One region of the Peribacillus sp. YIM B13477 genome, then DNA from elsewhere that is predicted to be linked to it. Evidence: riboswitches for the same ligand, from Rfam matches in the RefSeq annotation. Region 1 holds a riboswitch; each other region holds the start of a gene.

What was found. A riboswitch is a leader RNA that binds a small molecule or an ion and turns the genes downstream of it on or off. The one in region 1 is predicted to bind preQ1.
Region 2: linked by a shared signal. The riboswitch ahead of queF (preQ(1) synthase) and the one ahead of queC (7-cyano-7-deazaguanine synthase QueC) in region 1 are both predicted to bind preQ1.
Region 3: linked by a shared signal. The riboswitch ahead of ACFX4H_RS20800 (QueT transporter family protein) and the one ahead of queC (7-cyano-7-deazaguanine synthase QueC) in region 1 are both predicted to bind preQ1.

What each region holds. Positions count from the first base shown of each region.
Region 1 covers NZ_JBHZPD010000003.1:24,307-31,008, reverse strand. The annotation lists gene pgsC (poly-gamma-glutamate biosynthesis protein PgsC) at 1-361, opposite strand, end outside; gene pgsB (poly-gamma-glutamate synthase PgsB) at 377-1,558, opposite strand; gene ACFX4H_RS11825 (hypothetical protein) at 2,342-2,557, opposite strand; PreQ1 riboswitch class I at 3,185-3,227, shown strand; gene queC (7-cyano-7-deazaguanine synthase QueC) at 3,282-3,947, shown strand; gene queD (6-carboxytetrahydropterin synthase QueD) at 3,947-4,417, shown strand; gene queE (7-carboxy-7-deazaguanine synthase QueE) at 4,410-5,138, shown strand; gene ACFX4H_RS11805 (DUF4260 domain-containing protein) at 5,183-5,530, opposite strand; gene ACFX4H_RS11800 (TetR/AcrR family transcriptional regulator) at 5,582-6,151, opposite strand; gene ACFX4H_RS11795 (SRPBCC family protein) at 6,327-6,702, opposite strand, start outside.
Region 2 covers NZ_JBHZPD010000008.1:130,844-137,545, forward strand. The annotation lists gene ACFX4H_RS21190 (EamA family transporter) at 172-1,029, opposite strand; PreQ1 riboswitch class I at 1,160-1,205, shown strand; gene queF (preQ(1) synthase) at 1,310-1,810, shown strand; gene ACFX4H_RS21200 (aspartate kinase) at 2,013-3,359, shown strand; gene ACFX4H_RS21205 (nitroreductase family protein) at 3,978-4,538, opposite strand; gene ACFX4H_RS21210 (ABC transporter ATP-binding protein) at 4,985-6,702, shown strand, end outside.
Region 3 covers NZ_JBHZPD010000008.1:50,813-57,514, forward strand. The annotation lists gene ACFX4H_RS20790 (PAS domain S-box protein) at 1-1,226, opposite strand, end outside; gene ACFX4H_RS20795 (TVP38/TMEM64 family protein) at 1,343-1,999, opposite strand; gene ACFX4H_RS20800 (QueT transporter family protein) at 2,123-2,608, opposite strand; PreQ1 riboswitch class I at 2,615-2,659, opposite strand; gene ACFX4H_RS20805 (YbaK/EbsC family protein) at 2,831-3,355, shown strand; gene ACFX4H_RS20810 (CBS domain-containing protein) at 3,456-4,268, shown strand; gene ACFX4H_RS20815 (DUF3892 domain-containing protein) at 4,352-4,651, opposite strand; gene adhP (alcohol dehydrogenase AdhP) at 4,928-5,941, shown strand; gene ACFX4H_RS20825 (sigma-54-dependent transcriptional regulator) at 5,984-6,702, opposite strand, start outside.

The DNA.
Region 1 (6,702 bases):
GTATGGTATTCGCTATCAATCCAGGTACGATTATACCGATTCCCCGAAACTCGAATATTTCAAAGGGCATGACGGGGTAGACTAAGTCCAATAGGAGTTTCAAGCAAATCCCGGTCACCATCATGGCGGCGAATTTTCTTCTTCCATATAAAATCACCCATCTTGAAAGGCCGTGGGTGACGATTAAATAAGTTACGACACTAATGATCAAAATGGTCAGCATGATTTCCCATTGATCAAATACTAATGCCAAATAACCTGGCACGATAAGTCCTGCGGGTACGACACCCGTCTTTTCTGAAAATATAAGGCTAAGCGTTACTCCCAGTACTAGGGCTACATATAAATCCGATCCAAACATTAAGGTTCCTCCTACTTAACTTGCTTTTTGCTTTGTTTTAGATTTCATGAATGCTTCAATTAATGGTTCCGCTGCACCGTGAATATTCCCGACACCGTAGACGATGCGATTTTTCATCAATGGGCGCAGACGGGCCACGATTTCTTCAGTTGACCAGTTTTCTAAATCCCAATATTCTTTAGTATCCAATTTACCTTGCTCGAATACCTTCGTGATTGGTGATGTAGTTTCACCAATGGCAATGACGATTTCGGATTTTATGTACGGCAATACATCTCTAGCAAACTGCTCGGTACGGTCCACACGGTCTGCACGGCAGTTCATGATGACGATAGGAGGTTCTGTGCTGTATCCGAACGTATTGACACGTTCCCATATGTTCAGCGTCGATGCCGCGTCGTTTGCAGCAAAGCCATTGACAAAGAAAGTTGGCTGGATGCGATCTCCGAATTTGGTGATCCGCATGGCCCCTGGATCTGGATGTGCATTCAGCATGCCGCGGAAAGCCGTTTTTTCATCAATTCCCAAAGCTTCCGCAACGGCCAAGGCTAGTGATGCGTTATCCGGAAATACCATATAGTCGAATTCGCGTAAGAAATCCTCGGAAATTCTTGAATTATCTGCAACAATCACTTTTGTGTTGCGTTCTTTGGCGATTTGTTTGAAAAAGTCCAAATATTCACTTTCGATGGTTATTAAGTGACCATTATGGGGAATGGTAGCAGTGAAGGCTTCAGCAACCTCATCCATAGTCGGTCCCATGACATCCATATGGTCTTCCAATACATTCACGATGACCCCGATGTTTGCCTGGATCATTTTGTTTTGGAAGATTAGTTGATAGTCAGGCTGTACGGCCATGCACTCACAAACCAGTGCTTCCGTGCCTAAGTCGGCAACTTCTTTAACTACACGCCGTTGTTCTCCTATGTTGGGTCCTTCCGGGCGGCGTACAATCGGTTTTTCCTTGTCGGTAAACCAATAGATCATTCTTGCTGATGTTCCGGTTGTTTTACCTACTGTTTTGTATTTTGCTTCCTGGATCACACCTGTAATTAGACGCGTTACAGTCGATTTCCCTCGAATCCCATTCACATTCACACGTACCGGGATGGAGTCGAGACGCTTCTGATGGCGTTTTTGTTCAAAAATGCCATAGCCAAGCAAAAAGATCGCACAAATAAATATTGGTGCCATTTTTTTTTAACCTCTCTTTTTTTCAAATATTTGAATTACTGAATACACACTACATGATTTTAAACTTAATAGGCAAGAGCCAATTATTCTATCGTAATATAGTTATCATCAGCTTTTTCAAATATATGTATATTAGGGTGTAATAGTATCTAATGGGATGAATTATTTTATGAGTACAAAGATATGGCTGGTAATCGAGGGAATCGAGGTTTCATTTACACTAAATTATGGAAAGTTTAATAAAGCCCCATTTCAGTCAGAATCAAAATGGTTTTATGAGCATTTGAACCTAATTCATAATGGCTAAATTTGAATAATATTTTTTTAAAAAAGTGAGGTTTATTACAGTTTGTTAATTGTTTATACCCATTGTTTGACATAAACGTTATAATTTTTATGGATTTGTCATTCAATGTGAAATATTGCATCTAACGACTCAATTAGTTGAACTCTTTTGAATATGGACAAAGATGAGTAAAAGAACACATCTCTTTTTTTTAGTATTTTCTTCGGGAATACCCATGGGTCTATAATTGACCTTTTACCTAAAAAATGAAATGAACTAAAGTTAACCCATTTCTTTTAAAAAATACCTAGTTTCTTCTATAGATATAGTGTTTATACAAGAATGAAAAATAAAAAAAGCCCAGAAGCATATCTGGGCTTTCGGCTTATATATTGTAAATGAATGGAATGGTCACGGACCTCCGTTAATCATGGATAGATTTACCTTTTGTGGGTCTTGAGTTACAGCATGGGTAGCTGAATTATGAAGGAATCAGGTTAACTTGATTTCTTTCTGTCAGAAATCTCAAGGGTGGAGTCCTTTTTACCGCCATCAATCACATAAAATCTAGGAGCTAATCTCCTTTTTTTACGTTGATTGTCAGGATTCATCTTCATATAATTTTCGTATTCTTTGCGAAAGAATTCTTTGGTTTCCCGTTGCAATGCTTTTCTTTCGTTAAAATCTGCGATGAATTTGAAAAAACGTTTCATATGAATTCCTCCTTATGGGGTTAAAAGGTCTTAGTTTAATAGTAACATATCGTTGGTGAATTTTAACCTTTTTTTGCAATTTTGGAGTGGAAATTATGTTTTTGTGTGAATAAAGTTGTGAATGGTTTGATTCGAGAAAAAGCATGTAATGGATCCTTGCTGAGTAAGTGACCGTGCATGGTATTGAAAGGGAATGTCGGGATTTAAAGCGGGTATTGGAAGCAATGATTATTTGAGTTAAAATATTCCTTATATTCATTATACACTAAATATTCTGAAAACAAAGGAAAATATTCACTTCCAGCCGCTTTTGATAGATTTGCTTTTTAATGGTTCATTATTGTGTATAGTTATATATTCCCCGAATTTATGAAAATGAAACTTCCCTTATGTGGGAGGAAAAAAAGCAATTTCCCGCATACGGGCTTTAATGCTTTTCAAATTATTTGACCCCTTTATCCGATATTTTATTCACTCTTTTTTATCGGATTTTTAATGTGATTTTTAAGTAATGAAAAGTTAACCAAATTTGCCATCAGGTCTAATGTTCACTTTATATAAACATCTTGATTTCTTATCATTTTCAAGTTACTATTGACTTGGAAAAATATAATATTCCGCGTTAAGGCGGAAGAGGTTCTAGCTACCCTCTCAAAAAAACTAAGGAGAAACAGTGCTCTATTCTTAGGGTGCTGTTTTTTTCCGTAAAAAGGAGTTTTATAGAATGAAGAAGAAAGAAAAGGCAGTGGTTGTTTTTAGCGGAGGACAGGACAGTACGACGTGCCTGTTTTGGGCATTGGAGAGATTTGAGGAAGTGGAAGCGGTGACGTTCGATTATAATCAGCGGCATAGCTTGGAAATCGAATGCGCTCAAAACATTGCCAAGGAATTGGGAGTGAACCACCATATCCTTGACATGTCGCTGCTGAACCAACTGGCCCCGAATGCATTGACAAGAAGTGATATTGCAGTGGCGGACGGAGAAGAAGGGGAGCTGCCGTCGACGTTCGTGCCAGGGAGGAATTTGCTGTTCCTTTCGTTTGCCGGAGTGCTGGCGAGTCAGATTGGCGCTAAACATATTGTCACAGGAGTCTGTGAAACGGATTTCAGCGGATATCCTGACTGCCGCGATGTATTCATTAAATCTTTGAATGTGACCTTGAACTTATCGATGGACCAGTCATTCGTGATTGATACGCCGCTAATGTGGCTTAATAAAGAGGAAACATGGGAGCTTGCTGACCAGCTTGGCGCGTTCGACTTTGTCCGCGAAAAGACCCTGACTTGCTATAACGGAATCATCTCCGATGGCTGTGGAGATTGTCCGGCATGTAATCTGCGGAAAAAAGGGCTGGATGACTATGTAAGCAGACGGAAGGTGCTTTCATGATGTACGGTTTTAAGATAGTGGATAAACTCCAAAAAATAGATGAAGATATTCAGCGCAGCCAATTGAAGTATACAAACAAGAGGGTTCTCGTAAGTAAGGAATTCACCTTTGACGCGGCGCACCATCTGCATGACTATGAAGGGAAATGCAAGAACCTTCATGGCCACACGTATAAAGTCATTTTCGGATTGAGCGGGTATACGGATTCACGCGGGTTGATGATAGATTTTGGTGACATCAAGGATATATGGAAAAATGACATCGAAATCCACCTGGATCATCGTTATTTGAATGAAACCCTGCCGCTCATGAATACAACAGCTGAAAATATGGTTGTCTGGATTTATGAAAAAATGGCCGAAGCCCTTTCATTAAAAGAATATGAGGGTGCTAGAGTCGAATTTGTTCGACTGTACGAAACGCCGACAAGCTATGCCGAAGCCAGACGGGAGTGGATGGAAAGTGAGTAAACTCCCGGTAATGGAAATCTTCGGGCCGACCATCCAAGGAGAGGGAATGGTCATTGGTCAAAAAACCATGTTCGTTCGGACGGCCGGCTGCGATTATTCATGTTCCTGGTGTGATTCCGCTTTTACTTGGGATGGCACAGGTAAGGAAGATACCGTTCAGATGACTGCCGATGAAATATGGGATGAGCTGAAGCGAATTGGGGGTTCCGGTTTTTCCTTCGTGACGATATCTGGGGGGAACCCGGCCCTGTTGAAAAACCTAAACGGCTTGATAGCGATCTTACATGAAAATAAAATGAAAATAGGGGTCGAAACACAAGGGAGCCGATGGCAGGATTGGTTTCTCGATATTGATGAACTGACTATCTCACCTAAGCCGCCGAGCTCTGGAATGGACACGGACTTTACCGTGCTTGACCAAATCATCTCGAATCTTGCCAATCGAAACCCAGAAAACCATGTTTCATTGAAGATCGTCGTCTTTAACGAGGAAGATTATCAATATGCTAAACATGTACATGGGCGTTACCCGGATATTCCCTTTTATCTGCAGGTCGGCAATGACGACAGCAGGACGGCGGATGATCGTCAATTGATCAGCGGCCTATTGAAGAAGTACGAAGAGTTAATTGATAAAGTGATAGCGGATGATGAATTGAATGATGTGAAAGTCCTGCCCCAGCTGCATACCTATATATGGGGTAACAAGCGGGGTGTGTAAAGTAAAGGCAGTGTGATGTTTAATCACACTGCCTTTTAAGCTTATTACAACCTTTGCATGTGTGTAGCTTTGAAGGATGATGTGTATTTAAGGCCATATCCAAATAAGCGATCCATTCCAATATGTGCGGTCCAAATTAAACCAATCATCACCCATGCATCCGACTTTAGGAATATGGCTAACAAAATCATGAGGATGGACACGATATAAGTATGGAATGCGTTATAAACCTTTGCTCCAATCCGGTCATTGATCAGATAGGCCAGCATGGAAACATCAGGGGACAAAATCAACAAAAGGAAAATCCACCAGCTGAATTCATATAACGAATAGATGTAAATCACCGCTAAAAGGACCATAAGTCCTTCAATATGAAGGAATTTCTTCACCATTTCATAACCTCCAAAGTTTAATTGACCATTGGTCAATAATTTCCGAAAAAATTATATGATGTTCTTGGTGATATTTTTTACATGAAAATAGGCTAAACCTTTTACATCTTGATAAGATAGTTCAGAATTAATGTAAAAAGTTATGAATCCGTGAAGAGAAAGAAAAATCGACCAAATGGATGCAGGATTCAGTTTGTTGTCCGTTAGATCCGTCAAGGACTGGATTAGCTTTTCGTATGTTTTATTAGAATCGAATTGAAGTAACTGCTGAATTTCCTTTTCCTTCGATAAAAACATGATGGAATAATGATTCTGTTGGGTTAAACCGAACTCCAAGAAGCACAATAAAATCTTTTCCATTTTTACGGAAGGGTCATTTTCCGACAGGATGATATCATCGATTGAAGAATTCAAAACGGAAAAATCCGTTTTCACCAAACTATAAAATATTTCCGCCTTGTTTTTAAAATGATAATAAATGGCTCCATGGCTACAATCCAATGATTTAGCCAATTGCCTCATCGAGACATTCGAATACCCTAACGCTGCAAAAAGGTTTCTAGCTTCATTCAACACCATGTCCCTGGATAATTCTTGACCTGCCGATTTCCTTGGCGACATCTTGTCACCTCCTTATTAATTGACCACTGGTTAATTAGGATGATAGCTCACGGATTTTCAAATGTCAATTATTAGGTCGAACTATAAAGTACTGTTTTTAAGTGGGATTATGCCATTTGTTTCACCAGTGTTGCAAAGCATAACCCCCCAGTTTATTGAGGGTTTATGCAATTTATTAAAAAACTAATGATGCTCTCAAAGTAGTAACGCCATTTTCTAAATAACCCTTTAAACAGGTTAATGTATATACCCAACCTTCTTTTTGTCCGATCATTTTGTTTATTATTTCAGGGTCGTCTTCACTCAATCCTGATTCGTTCACTTCAATGATCGTACTCGTTTTATCCAACTCTTTTAGTGTAATGGCAACAATCGTTTCTTGATCATTTCCGCCCCATGCAAACACGATCTTCCTATTTTCCTCTACTTCCAATACATGAATGACCACTTCTGCATCGTATTCATTGTATCTCAATGTAGGTGTCCGGCCTTTTTCCCATCTTTCCGAACTCGATGAGAACCAGAAATTCCCGATTTTTTCAGGATTCACT
Region 2 (6,702 bases), on a different contig from region 1:
GATAATCAAACATTTCAAAAGCTAAAATCGTGAGAATTAATATTCAAAATTATCTGATATTTTAAGTGAAGTGTCAACACTTTTTTTTGACATGCCCCATTTTCAGTTTTTTTAAAAAAACGACCTGGCTTGTATACATGACAGCCAGGTTGTTTTTAAAACGAACTATATTCATATTTTAGTTAAAATAATACCGATTAATGCTGCGAGGACACCAGCAATTTGATAGTTTTTTAGTTTTTCCTTGAATATATAACATCCAGCGAATACGACAACCAAACAGTTCAGGCTGACGACAGGGAAAATGATGCTTGCGATGCCAGTGTTCAACGCAAAGAAATAACATCCATAGCCTATCATGCTTAAAAAGCCTACTAAGGAACCGATTTTGACTTCCTTTAGCTTGATTTTTTCTTTTTTAAAGGCTAGAGCCGAAAGAAGATAAAGCATTCCGCCTCCATACATTGATACAAGGATATCAAGGGAGTTTAATTGAAGACGTGTTGATGTCGTCATAAGAATGCCGAGCACACCAAAAGATAAGATGGAGAGTAATGTGTGCATCATCCATGGGACATATTGATGATTACCTTTTGCATTAGGTGTATATTGGATGACTAATGTAGCGATAAACATGCAGGCGATTCCACTCCACTGCAAGGAAGAAATATGTTCGTGAAAAATTAAAGCTGCACAGAGAATGGGGAATATGGCATTCGCTGCGATTAATGGAGATGTCAAGCTTGCCGGACCTTTTTCAAAGGCGCTTGCCATCTGGATGTTACCATTGGCGTTCAGTACACCAATTGCTGCACCAAGCATGATGGACAGCCAGTTCAGCTGCAAACCATCCATTAATACTCCATAAACAATGGACAAAATAAAAGCTGAAAAATAAAAGAAAAATTGGATATGTATCTTGGAATACCCTTTTCCGCTGCTCCATTTAAAAATGCTGTTATTGATTCCGAAACATAAACTCGTGATGAGTGCCGCAAAAATCCACATTGACTTAATCTCTTCCTTCATGTAGGATAAACTTCTTCTACATTTTAAGCTGAATCCCGTTAGGAATCAAACCAAATTTAAAATGTATGATTGACAGATTAGATATTTTTTTCTATATTTACTATGACAATTTTAAAATATTTCCCGATAAACGGGAGAGGTTCATAGCATCACCCTCTTAAAAAAACTATGGCTTTGATATTTTTTGCGAATCAACCATATCTTTGAGGAGATATGGTTTTTGTTATATAGAGGCCCATTTTATGAATCTCCCTGAAATGTGGGATTAGGAGGACTTTTCATGTCTGGAAGAAAAGAAGAAGAATTAAAAAAAGATATCACACTGCTTGGGAATCAAGGAACAAAATATACATTCGACTATGCTCCTGAAATCCTTGAGTCATTCGACAACAAGCATCCGAACCGGGACTATTTCGTCAAATTCAATTGCCCGGAATTCACTAGTTTATGTCCAATCACGGGCCAGCCGGACTTTGCTACCATTTACATCAGCTATATTCCCAGTGTGAAAATGGTGGAAAGTAAGTCTTTGAAACTCTACTTATTCAGCTTCCGCAATCATGGTGATTTCCATGAAGATTGCATGAACATCATCATGATTGATTTAATCGAATTGATGGACCCTAAATATATTGAAGTCTGGGGCAAGTTTACACCTAGGGGCGGAATTTCCATCGACCCTTACACGAATTATGGGAAACCTGGTACGAAGTATGAGGAAATGGCGAATTACCGCTTGATGAATCATGACTTATACCCGGAAACCGTGGATAATCGCTAAAGAATAGGAGGGACAATGGGCATATGCCCGTTGTCTTTTTTTAGTTTATAGCTAATTTCGATCAGTGGTTCTGTCATTTGTCCTTTTTAAAAGTACAAATGTCCTCCTATAATGGAATTTTCACTTGATTGTTTCGAGAAAAAGCGTAATAATAGGGAGAGTTAATTTTGACAGAATATTTACGAAAATAGGGGATGTCGAGATGAAAGTTGCAAAGTTTGGTGGAAGTTCACTTGCGTCAGGTGATCAGTTGAGGAAGGTATTCGAAATTGTTGTTTCTGATCCAGAGAGGAAGATTGTGGTCGTTTCCGCTCCAGGAAAACGCAATTCCGATGACATAAAGGTGACGGATTTATTGATTGAAGCTGCGGAACAGCAGCTGCGCGGGGATAACGGAGAGCATTTGATAGAAGATGTTGTATCCCGCTATGCGAGCATTGCTGAAGAATTGGATATATCCGAGAGTGTCATCACAGGGATTCATGAAAATTTAATGGCGCTGCTGCATGCAGATCAAACTAACCCAAAGCGCTATCTGGATGCCTTGAAGGCAGGTGGCGAGGATAATAATGCGAAGCTGGTCGCAGGTTATTTCCAAAGCCTTGGAGTGGAGGCACAGTATATCAATCCGAAGAAGGCAGGCTTGATCGTAGCGGATGAAGGTGGATTTACCAGGGTGCTGCCAGAGTCTTATGATCGGTTATATGCTCTGCGTGATGAGCCGGGAATCGTTGTATTCCCAGGATTCTTCGGATATACGTTAGATGGTGATGTGTTAACCTTCTCAAGAAGCGGTTCCGATATTACGGGTTCGATTCTTGCTAATGGGGTCAAAGCTGATTTGTATGAGAACTTTACGGACGTGGATGCCGTTTATGCTGTGAATCCAAATGTGGTTTCCAATCCTAAGGGAATCCGGGAACTAACCTATCGTGAGATGCGTGAGCTTTCTTATGCAGGTTTCTCGGTATTTCATGATGAGGCGCTGATTCCTGCATTCCGGGCGGGAATACCTGTCCATATCCAGAATACGAACAATCCGGCGGCGCAGGGGACCCGCATTGTGAATACACGGGATAATACGAACGGGCCTGTTATTGGGATTGCAAGTGATAAAGGATTTTGCAGTATTTACATTAGCAAATATTTGATGAACCGGGAAGTTGGTTTTGGCCGGAAACTGCTGCACATCCTCGAGGATTATGGAGTTTCATATGAGCATATTCCATCAGGCATCGATGATGTGACGCTTATTCTAAGGCAGGACCAGATGAAAGGGGATGCCGAAAAGAAAATCATTTCCCGAATCAAGAAAGAGCTTCATGCCGATGAAGTGAATGTGGAACATGATCTTGCCTTGATCATGGTTGTAGGGGAAGGAATGCGCCATAATGTCGGTACAACGGCAAGAGCGTCAAAAGCCTTGGCCGAAGCAAAGGTGAATATTGAGATGATCAATCAAGGCTCTTCGGAGGTAAGCATGATGTTCGGTGTGAAAGGGCACAACGAAGAGACGGCAATTCAGGCATTATATCACGAGTTCTTTTGAGTATGAGCGTTTAGGGACCTCCTTTTAGAAGGAGGTTTTTTTGATTGATCTTTTAATCAATATACATAAAAGCTGGATTTTTTTTATCTGGTTCTTTATGGTAGTGGCAATGACCGTGGGGATAATCATTCCAAGCTAACAGACGCGCTGTAGGGTTTAGGGCGTCTGTTTTCAGGTGGCTAAAGCAATTGGAGGAGAACGGAGTTGACGCTCTTGAAACGGATATAAAGGGACGTCCAACCTCATACATATCTTACACCAAATTATAAATGAAATAGATGTCAATGGCACATCAAGTTTACGAGCTAAATGATTTACTGGCACAAATTGATTTAAGTAATTACTTCGAGTTGATCTTGCTGAATGGAATCATGTTTAAAAAGCATCCTTATCACCTAGTTAAATACTTCTATATAATACAAAAAAAAGAATGTAGGAATAAGTTCTATCTATATGTGATTGGAGTGTAAGGCACGAGACTCCTGCGGGAAAAGCGAGTGCCTGGAGCGGAAATCGACGTTCAAAAAAGCAATAAAAAAACTGTAGAAAACCCGGTTTTCATCGAGTTTGTCTACAGTCTGAGCCTCCAACTGGAAGATTGGAGGCCTTCCTTTTATGTTAGTCCATGACGGTCAGGAGTTGATCGATCGCGTTCCTTGGACGAGGGGCAGGAATCATATCGGGATAGCCAACGTGAAGGCTGCCGACGACCTTCTCGCCTGGTTTCACGCCCAAAGCTTCACGAAACTCCATGCTGTGTATCATGCCGTATGTTTCCCATATCATCCCGATTCCCTGTTCCCAGGCAAGCAGGCTGAAATTCTGGATCAAGGCACTTGTAGCCGCATAATCTTCTTCACGTGTCATGGGATTCGGATTCTCTTCCATGATCACTGCGACAAACATCGGTACACCTATGAGTTTATTATATCCTCGCTGTCCGGCTGCTTTTTTCTTTTCAGGGTCCTTCTCTTTGCCTTCCATGAATGCACGTGTTGCTTCTGTGAGTTTTAAACGGCTATCACCATGCACCACGACGAAGCGCCATGGCTGGGTCATTTTATGGTTCGGTGCCCATGTCGAAGTTTCCAATAATGATTGGATGGTATCAATAGGAACAGGAATGTCCTTAAATCGTTTGATGCTGCGCCGTTCTTTAATGATATCTTCTAGTTTCATGATCATCCTGCTCCTTTAATCATATATGTAAGTTTAATAGTTGAAAAAAATAGTCCCCGGCTGCCTAATATGCTTCCAATGTGAATAAATTACTTGAATAAAGAGGGGGCAATATTCTAGTGACTTGCATTCGCTAATGAGCATATAATTTTACTAGGCACAGAGAAGCCGGGGCGACATTGTATCTATGTACAATATCAAAAGGGTACGATAAGAGAATATCGTAATTGCTTATCAAATTTCAGAGATCGATAATGAAATTGAAAATCATTATCAATTAGAATTTTCGCTTATTTCCTGCTATTTGTCAAGGGTATTTACAAAAAAAATTAAGATATTTACCAATGCCTTAAAACAGTTAAAATCTTTTAAAAAATCTGTATAAAAATGTATAATGAGAGGATGAAAAGATGCTATTTACATACGGAGAATCGAAGGTGTCATAGATGAAAAAATTGTCCTCATTTCTTAAGCCATACTGGCTTTTGATCATTCTTGCTTTATCCTTAATGATTGTCGAGCTCGGGGTAGAGCTATTACAACCTCTATTTATAGCAAAAATCATTGATGATGGCATTTTGCAGAAAGATTTATCGGTGGTGATTAAATGGGGAAGTGTCATGGTTGGACTTTCCGTTTTTTCATTTCTTGGCGGGATCGTTAATTCATTTACGGCATCACATGTAAGTCAAAGCTTTGGACATGATGTCAGGACAAGCCTTTTTGGTAAAATACAGGCGTTTTCTTTTGCGAACTTGAATAATATCCCGACTTCCTCGTTGATCACAAGGATGACGAATGATGTGACCCAACTTCAAAATACGGTTTTTATGGGCTTGCGTATCATGGCAAGGGCGCCGTTGATCGTAATCGGCGGAGCGATCATGGCTATTGCGGTCGATTTGAAATTATCCCTTGTATTGGTCATTTCAATTCCGGTTCTTGTTTTCTTCTTGGGATGGGTTATGAAACGGGCGGCTAAGCTGTTTAAGCTCGTCCAGAAAAAACTCGATAATGTCAATGGAGTCATGAGGGAAAACCTGATAGGCATGCGCTTGATCAAAGCTTTTCTTCGTAAGGAGCATGAAATCGGCCGATTTGACGATGCGAATGAAGAGTTGAAAAGAAAGACTGTGTCTTCCCTTCGTTTAATTGAAACGACGATGCCTGTGCTGATGCTTGTCATGAATATGGCGATTATGATCATTCTCTGGCTTGGAAGTGAATTTATAACAATGGGAGATATACAGGTAGGGGAAGTTGTGGCGATTGTCAACTATGCCACGAGGATAGCGGCATCTCTTTCCGTTTTTTCATGGCTGATCATGGTCATTTCCCGTGCAAAGGCTTCAGCGGAACGTGTGACGGAAATATTTGAAACCCCGATAGATATTGATGAAGGTAAAGCGGAAAGCAAGAATGGGGCCGTCAATGGGGGAGGCATTAAGTTTCTGGATGTATCTTTCCGCTATCCTGGAACCGAAACCCCGATATTGAAAAACCTGACCTTCTCCATCGATCCCGGAGAATCGCTTGCCATCATAGGAGCGACAGGATCAGGGAAGACATCACTGTTTCAGCTGATTCCGAGATTATATGAAGTTGAAAGCGGCTCCATTCAAATTGATGGCCAAGATCTGAAAGATATTCCCTTGAATTCGCTGCGGAACAGGATCGGCTATGTACCGCAAGAGGCCCTGCTTTTTTCGGGGACCATAAAAAATAATGTCGCTTGGGGAAAAGAGGGTGCCTCGATGGAGGAAATCATGGCTGCGGCCATGCATGCTCAGGTCCATGAGACCGTAATGAAACTTCCGAAGCAATATGAAACCCAGTTAGGGCAAAAAGGAGTGAATCTGTCTGGAGGGCAAAAACAGCGCTTATCGATTGCAAGAGCATTGGTGCGCAAACCGAAGATTCTCCTTCTGGATGATAGTACAAGTGCGCTGGATTTGAAGACGGAAAGTAAATTGCTTGCCGCTTTAAAGGACTATACATGCACAACGCTCATCATTACACAAAAAATCAGTACAGCCATGGAGGCTGACAAAATCTTGTTGCTGGAAAGCGGTCAAGTCCTTGCGCTGGGGAAACATCAGGATTTGATGCAAACAAGCGATCTTTATCGAAAAATCGTTCGCTCACAGTTTGGGGAGGAGGGGAT
Region 3 (6,702 bases), on a different contig from region 1:
TTCATCAGGTCGATGATTTGATGTTTGCTGAATGGAAGTTCCTGTGGTTTTGCCAGAACGAGTAATTCGCTTACAATAAGATTAATCCGGTCCAATTCACTTAACATGATCGTGTAGTATTGTTCATAGGGATGGTCGCTCTTTTTAAGCAGTTGGACGAAACCTTTTAAAGAAGTCAGCGGATTTCGTACCTCGTGGGCTACACTTGCGGCAAGTTCGCCGACTATCGATAATTTTTCGGTTCTTCTTAAGCGTGCTTCGGTTTCTCGAATTTGAGTGACTTCTTTAGCATAAGTAATGATTCCGACTAAATCCTCGCCAACCATCATCGGGACAAATGTACAAGAAAGTAAGATGGACTTCCCGTACTTCGTCAGGAATTCTATATCTTTCCCTTTTTTGATCCCCTTTTGGTTTTCCATGACATATTGGCATGATGTACGGATCAATTCCGCGTCTTCTGCTGAAAAATTCAAATTAATGAATGAAGCGCCATGTATTTCTTCCTGTTGAAAGCCTGTTACCGTTTCAAACCTTGGATTCACGGTCGTGATCATTCCATTTAAATCAAGCATCAGCATTGGATAAGGGTTGTGCTCAAACAATGATTTATAGCGTTGTTCGCTATCAAATAATTGATTCTCCGCGACAACTCTTTCAGATATATCCCTGCCAATGACGACTAAGCCTTTACGTGAACCATCTTCATTGAACAGGGGAACTTTAATCGTATCAAAGGTCTTGTGATTGCCATCGGGAAGAGGGATGATTTCCTCGCACCTAGTAATTTCCCCCTTTACCCACGTTTCTTCATCGGAAATTTCACAGTAGATCAACGATTCTTTATAAAATTCGGTGTATTCTGCGAGCTCACTGTCTCTTTTTCCCTTATAATCTACATGCTCCAATTGAAATAATTGCAGCCCGAAGGTATTGGATTCAAGCCATCGGCCATCCCCATCCTTGAAATTAACGAAATCCACCATTGAATTGATGAGTGTGCGCCGACGCTGTTCCGCCTCTTTTAATCGTTTGAATTCTTCCTTTTTAGCTAAATAAAGATATAGAATTAAGCCTATTGATAAAAGGAAAACAATGCCTTCCGCCCTTTGGAGTTGAATGAAGACCTCTTTATTATGGATATTTGTAGTTAAAAAATAGTCGAATACGACTAATGTAAGAATCCCGGATAGGATATATATTGCTAAGATGGAGCGTTTGGACATGGAGATTCTCCCTGTTTTTAAGACATTTCAAAGGTAAAAATACATACACATTTTAACAAACTATCGGAAAAAAATATATGCAGAATCTCTAAATAAAAAAACAGGGGCCAATGTGGTCACCTGTTTTTTCTGAAGAAGGTTAGTTTCTTCTTCTTTTTTGCACGCTTATAGACCATGAAGAATAGTAAGAAAAGGAGTGCAAGAGCAGCTAGCGTATATTGGTTCATTTCGACAGATAGCAGTCCATAAGGAATCAGTGATAGGAAGAAAAAGTATATAAGGTTGCCAAGTGCCGTCGCCAATAAATAGTCTTTGAAAGTGACGGTGCTGACTCCGGCTGCCAAGTTAATTAAGCTTGTGGGGATAAGCGGGAAAATCCTGCCTGTAAACACGTACATGAAGCCATGCTCCACTACAGATTCTTGCCACTTTTCACCAATCTTCTTTAAAAGAAGCTCCTGAAACCAGTTTCTTGCTGCATAAAAAATGAATCCTGAGGCAACAACACTTGTAAACCAACTCCATAGATAGCCATATATGAATCCGAATATCGTGACATTGATGGTCAGGAGCAAAATTAAGGGGATGATTGTAAAAGAATTTTGTACAAACATCAATACGAATGTCACAATAAATGTAAGCAAGAGATTTTCCTTCAATATGCCAATAACAGAATCCAAATCACTTTTCCAAACCAAAGTGAACAGTTCTGCATTAGAGTATATAAAAATTGCGATTACAAGTAGACCGATTAGGGTCAGGACTTTTTTCAAAGGGCCACCACCATTCTTACTAATAGTTTATCATTTTCGAGTTCAATGGTGAAAAAAAAGAGCTGCCGCATCATGCAGACAGCTCTTTTCCATTATAGTGGCTTAACGGCGCGAAGATTCCTTTTAAAGCCACTTTTCAAACTGAATTCTTTTGTTCATTCCATAAATGATTGGCGCTCCAATCAAAAGGACAACGAACTCACCGACAGCTGTAGTCATCCAGCTTAGCCAGAATGGCAAGCCAAAGGCAAGGTTCAGTTCAATTGCAATTAAAAACATTGTGAACGTGAAAAAGATAATCGTAGCGACCATACGTCCTTTAATGCCTTTTATGAAACGAGAAACATAAATGACAAGCAATAAGGCGAGCAGGGATTGGCCCACCCCAAAAATCAAATCATATGGCACCATCGGCGAAAAGAGCAGATTCGATATGAAGACTCCTCCAACGATACCGTAGATATACTTTTTATTGAATACAATCAGATGATTCAACATTTCCGGTACACGGAATTGGAACATCTCAAAAGCTATTGGTTTAAACACCAATGAGACCGCCACATACAAGGCAGCCAATAACCCGTTTATCACGAGTGTACGAACATTCATTTTACTCTCTCCCTAGTTTTTTATCGTGGGATGGTTACGAACCACGTGCAGGCGTTTACCCGATGATTAATAGTAGCCCATGTAAGCTTGTTTCGTCAATTTGTAAAGAATGGTTTTAATTATAGGTTTCCAATCAGATGAAGCAGCACAATTGGATTTTGAATTATTGCAATGAAGGATGATATTATTTCAATATGTACATAAAAAGGAGTGAATATTAATATGTCGATCGAAAGTGTCAAAAGCCATTTTAAACAATGGAATCGGGAAGGCGACGTAAAGGAGTTCGAAACATCTAGTGCCACGGTAATTGAAGCAGCGGAAACCATCGGTGTTATCCCAGCGCGGATTGCCAAGACCCTTTCCTTTAAAGGGGAAGGTGAACACGCGATTTTGGTCGTTGCCGCAGGGGACGCGAAAGTGGATAATAAGAAATTTCGTCAGACGTTCGGTTTCAAGGCACGAATGCTTTCACCTGATGAAGTGCTTGCACAGACCGGCCATGCAATCGGAGGCGTTTGCCCGTTTGGCCTGGCAAACGATTTAGCTGTTTTTCTTGATGTATCGATGAAGCGCTTCGAGTCATTGTTTCCGGCTTGCGGCAGTTCAAACTCTGCAATAGAACTTAAACTCGCTGAATTATTTGAATATTCAGGTGCCAAGGATTGGGTGGATGTTTGTAAGGGGTGGGAAGAAAAGGGGAATGTGGAAACGGAGGCTGGAAATGCAGTTGATGGCATTTGTTGAATGGGATGGAGTCCACTAAAGTGAACTTTATTTGCGGGGGGCCGCATTCATTTCTATTATTGAAAACGGGCAGAAAGTGTTCCTGATCGGAGGTTGAAAGATGTTAAATGGAAGCGAAAGAAAAAGCAATGGCAGCTATCTGAGTCTTAAAACTCTTTATGAAGAAAATATAACGGTTAAGAGCATTGCCCAGGAGCTTGAGTTTTGCCATAAAAATGATCTGGCGCTGGATATCCAGAAAGCAATGAAAAAAAAGAATTTTGATATATTGGCAGTCCAAGATCAAGGGGAAATCATCGGATATATAGAAAGGCAAGAACTAGGTGAGGGAAGTATTTCTGAATATATGAGAAACTTCTCACCAAGGGAAATGGTTTCGAATTCAACCCCTTTGATCCAGCTTCTCCATATTTTTAAGAATAAGACAAGGGTGTTCGTATTAGAGAATAATTCAATTAAAATGTTGATTACCCATGCTGACCTCCAAAAGCCTCCGATCAGAATGTTGATATTCGGATATATTACCTTATTGGAGATGAGGATGAGCGATATCATCCTGGATAGATTCGGCGATGGCAGCTGGTATCCAATGATCAGCGAAGACCGTTTAGAGAAGGCAACCGAACTATATAAAAGGAGAATCGATAAAAATGAGGATATCAATATAATAGAGTGCCTGCAAATCAGTGATAAATTCGATATTATACATAAAGATAAAGAATTGAGGCACTTCTTCCAAATCCCTTCCAAAAGTAAAGGGAAGAAGGATGCGAATGCCATCCGAAAATTACGGGATAAGATTTCCCATGCTAATGAACTGGGTCTGGACATGTCATGGATGGAAATCATCGAGGTTGTCGAGTCCTGCGGCCGACTGCTCGAAATCTCTGAATCCTATCCTTATGAAAAATGAGATCCGGCTAATCATGCTGGTTCTTTTTTTTTGCGCATCAGATAGAAAAAAACTGCCCGTATCAGGCAGTCTCCCCGAATAACTCAAAACTCCGGCAGTTGATCCAGGTTATTTTCTTTTATTCCATCGGGCTCACTCCGTAATATGTCACGACCATATTTATGAAAGACGTCAACGTTGGCCAGGTTGCCAGCTTTGGCTTCCGCAAGGGCTGTGGGGTAGTCGAGTTCACGGCCGGAGTCCGTCTTGATGGCGATAATATTGTCCTCTTCATTTTTCCTTACGGCGATGATTTCTTCTTTTCCTGCTGCTGAATCACTTTGGTTTGCTTGCGGTGTTCCCTGCTGCTTATATGACTCATAGGCTTCTTCAAATTGGTCCATGTTTTAGACACCTCCTATTTATAGGGTGAACCATTTTTCCTGCAATATACAAACCGGATTTCGTCCAACTTGAGCCGTTATTTCGTCCAAATGGGCCGATCTTTCGGCACTTTTTTTTGTTAATGCTGTCTTCTTGGCCTTTTTGCAGTGGCATGGCACTTGCATCTTGTATAAGTAGTAGCAAGAAATAATATCCACTAGATTAAGGGAGGAATAGTAATCATGAATGTAAAACAAGGGGCAAGCACTGTAAATGCAAAACAACAGGTCAAGACAATGAAAGCGGCGGTCGTCAATGAATTTAACCAAAAACTTGAGATTAAGGAAGTACCGATCCCAGAATTGGAATATGGTGAGATATTAGTGAAAATTAAGGCCTGTGGCGTGTGTCATACCGATTTACATGCTGCACATGGTGATTGGCCGGTAAAACCCAAGCTTCCGCTTATCCCGGGACATGAGGGTGTTGGCATTATAGAAAAGGTGGCGGAAGGCGTAACTTCCTTGAAAGTGGGTGACCGTGTTGGGATCCCTTGGCTTTATTCGGCCTGCGGCGATTGTGAATATTGTCTGACCGGCAGGGAAACGCTTTGCTTGGACCAATTGAATGCAGGCTATTCCGTGGACGGCGGATATGCGGAATATTGTAAAGCACCAGCCAAATATGTGGTGAAGGTTCCTGAAGGGCTTGATTTTGCGGAGATTTCACCGATTTTCTGTGCAGGTGTAACGACTTATAAGGCGCTTAAGGTATCAGAAGCAAAACCTGGTGATTGGGTAGCGATTTATGGAATTGGCGGATTGGGGCATGTTGCCCTGCAATACGCAAAAGCGATGGGCTTTAATGTCATTGCTGTCGATATTCAAGATGATAAGCTTGATCTGGCAACGGAACTGGGGGCGGATTACACGGTTAATGGGCTTAAGACCGATCCTGTACAGGCCATTAAGGATAAGGTTGGCGGCGTGCAGGCATCCATTTCTGTGGCGGTTACGAAAAAAGCATTCGAACAGGCTTACAGTTCAGTCAAGAGGGGCGGCACACTTGTCGTAGTCGGATTGCCGAATGATGAACTTCCAATCCCGATTTTTGATACAGTGTTAAATGGGGTGACTGTAAAAGGGTCCATCGTCGGGACGAGAAAAGATTTACAGGAAGCTGTTCAATTTGCGGCTGAGGGTAAAGTCAGAACGAATATTGAAACAAGAAAGCTTGATGAAATCAATGACGTGTTTTCAATGATGGAAAACGGAGAAATCAACGGCCGCATCGTATTGACGCTAGAATAGGAACAGAGGAGGAAGCCCTGGAACGGAGCATCCTCCTTTTTATTATGTCTGGCTCTTCTCATTTAATATATAGCGCAATTTCCTTATGGATATTTGCAAGCGTTTGGCAGCTTCATTCCGGTTGCCGTAGGTTTTTTGCAGTGCCTGCATGACGAGCTCCTTTCCAATTGTTGATTGAAGCTGTTTGATTTCGGTAAGGATTTCTTCAAGCATCAGTTCATCCTTCTCATTAAAATCAGCCACCAGCCTTTTTCGCCACTCTTCAAGAAGGTTTTCTGTTGACTGTATCTCAGGTGACACATTTTTGTCAGGTGTGATCTGGCTGTTGGATAGTGAGATATCATTGGCGGTTATTACTGACTTATTGTCTGCAAGAGTTAGCGTGCGCAAGACCACATTAGATAGTTCGCGTATGTTGCCTGGCCAGTTGTATTGCTGTAATTTTTCAATGGCTTCATTGGAAAATGAGATATCTCCATGACCATTTCTCTCAACCAAGTGTCGGACAAGCAACGGAATATCCTCTTTTCGGCTCCTTAATGGCGGGATATCCAGAGTCACGACGTTCAGTCGGTAAAATAGGTCTTCCCGAAATTTATTCTTGTCCACTGCCTTTTGCAGGTTTTCATTGGAGGCCGCCACTAACCGGGCGTTCGTCCGTAATGTCACGCTGCTGCCAACCCGCATGAATTCCCGCGTTTCCAAAACCCGAAGCAATTTGACTTGAATGGCCGGACTTGCATCCGCAATTTCATCAAGGA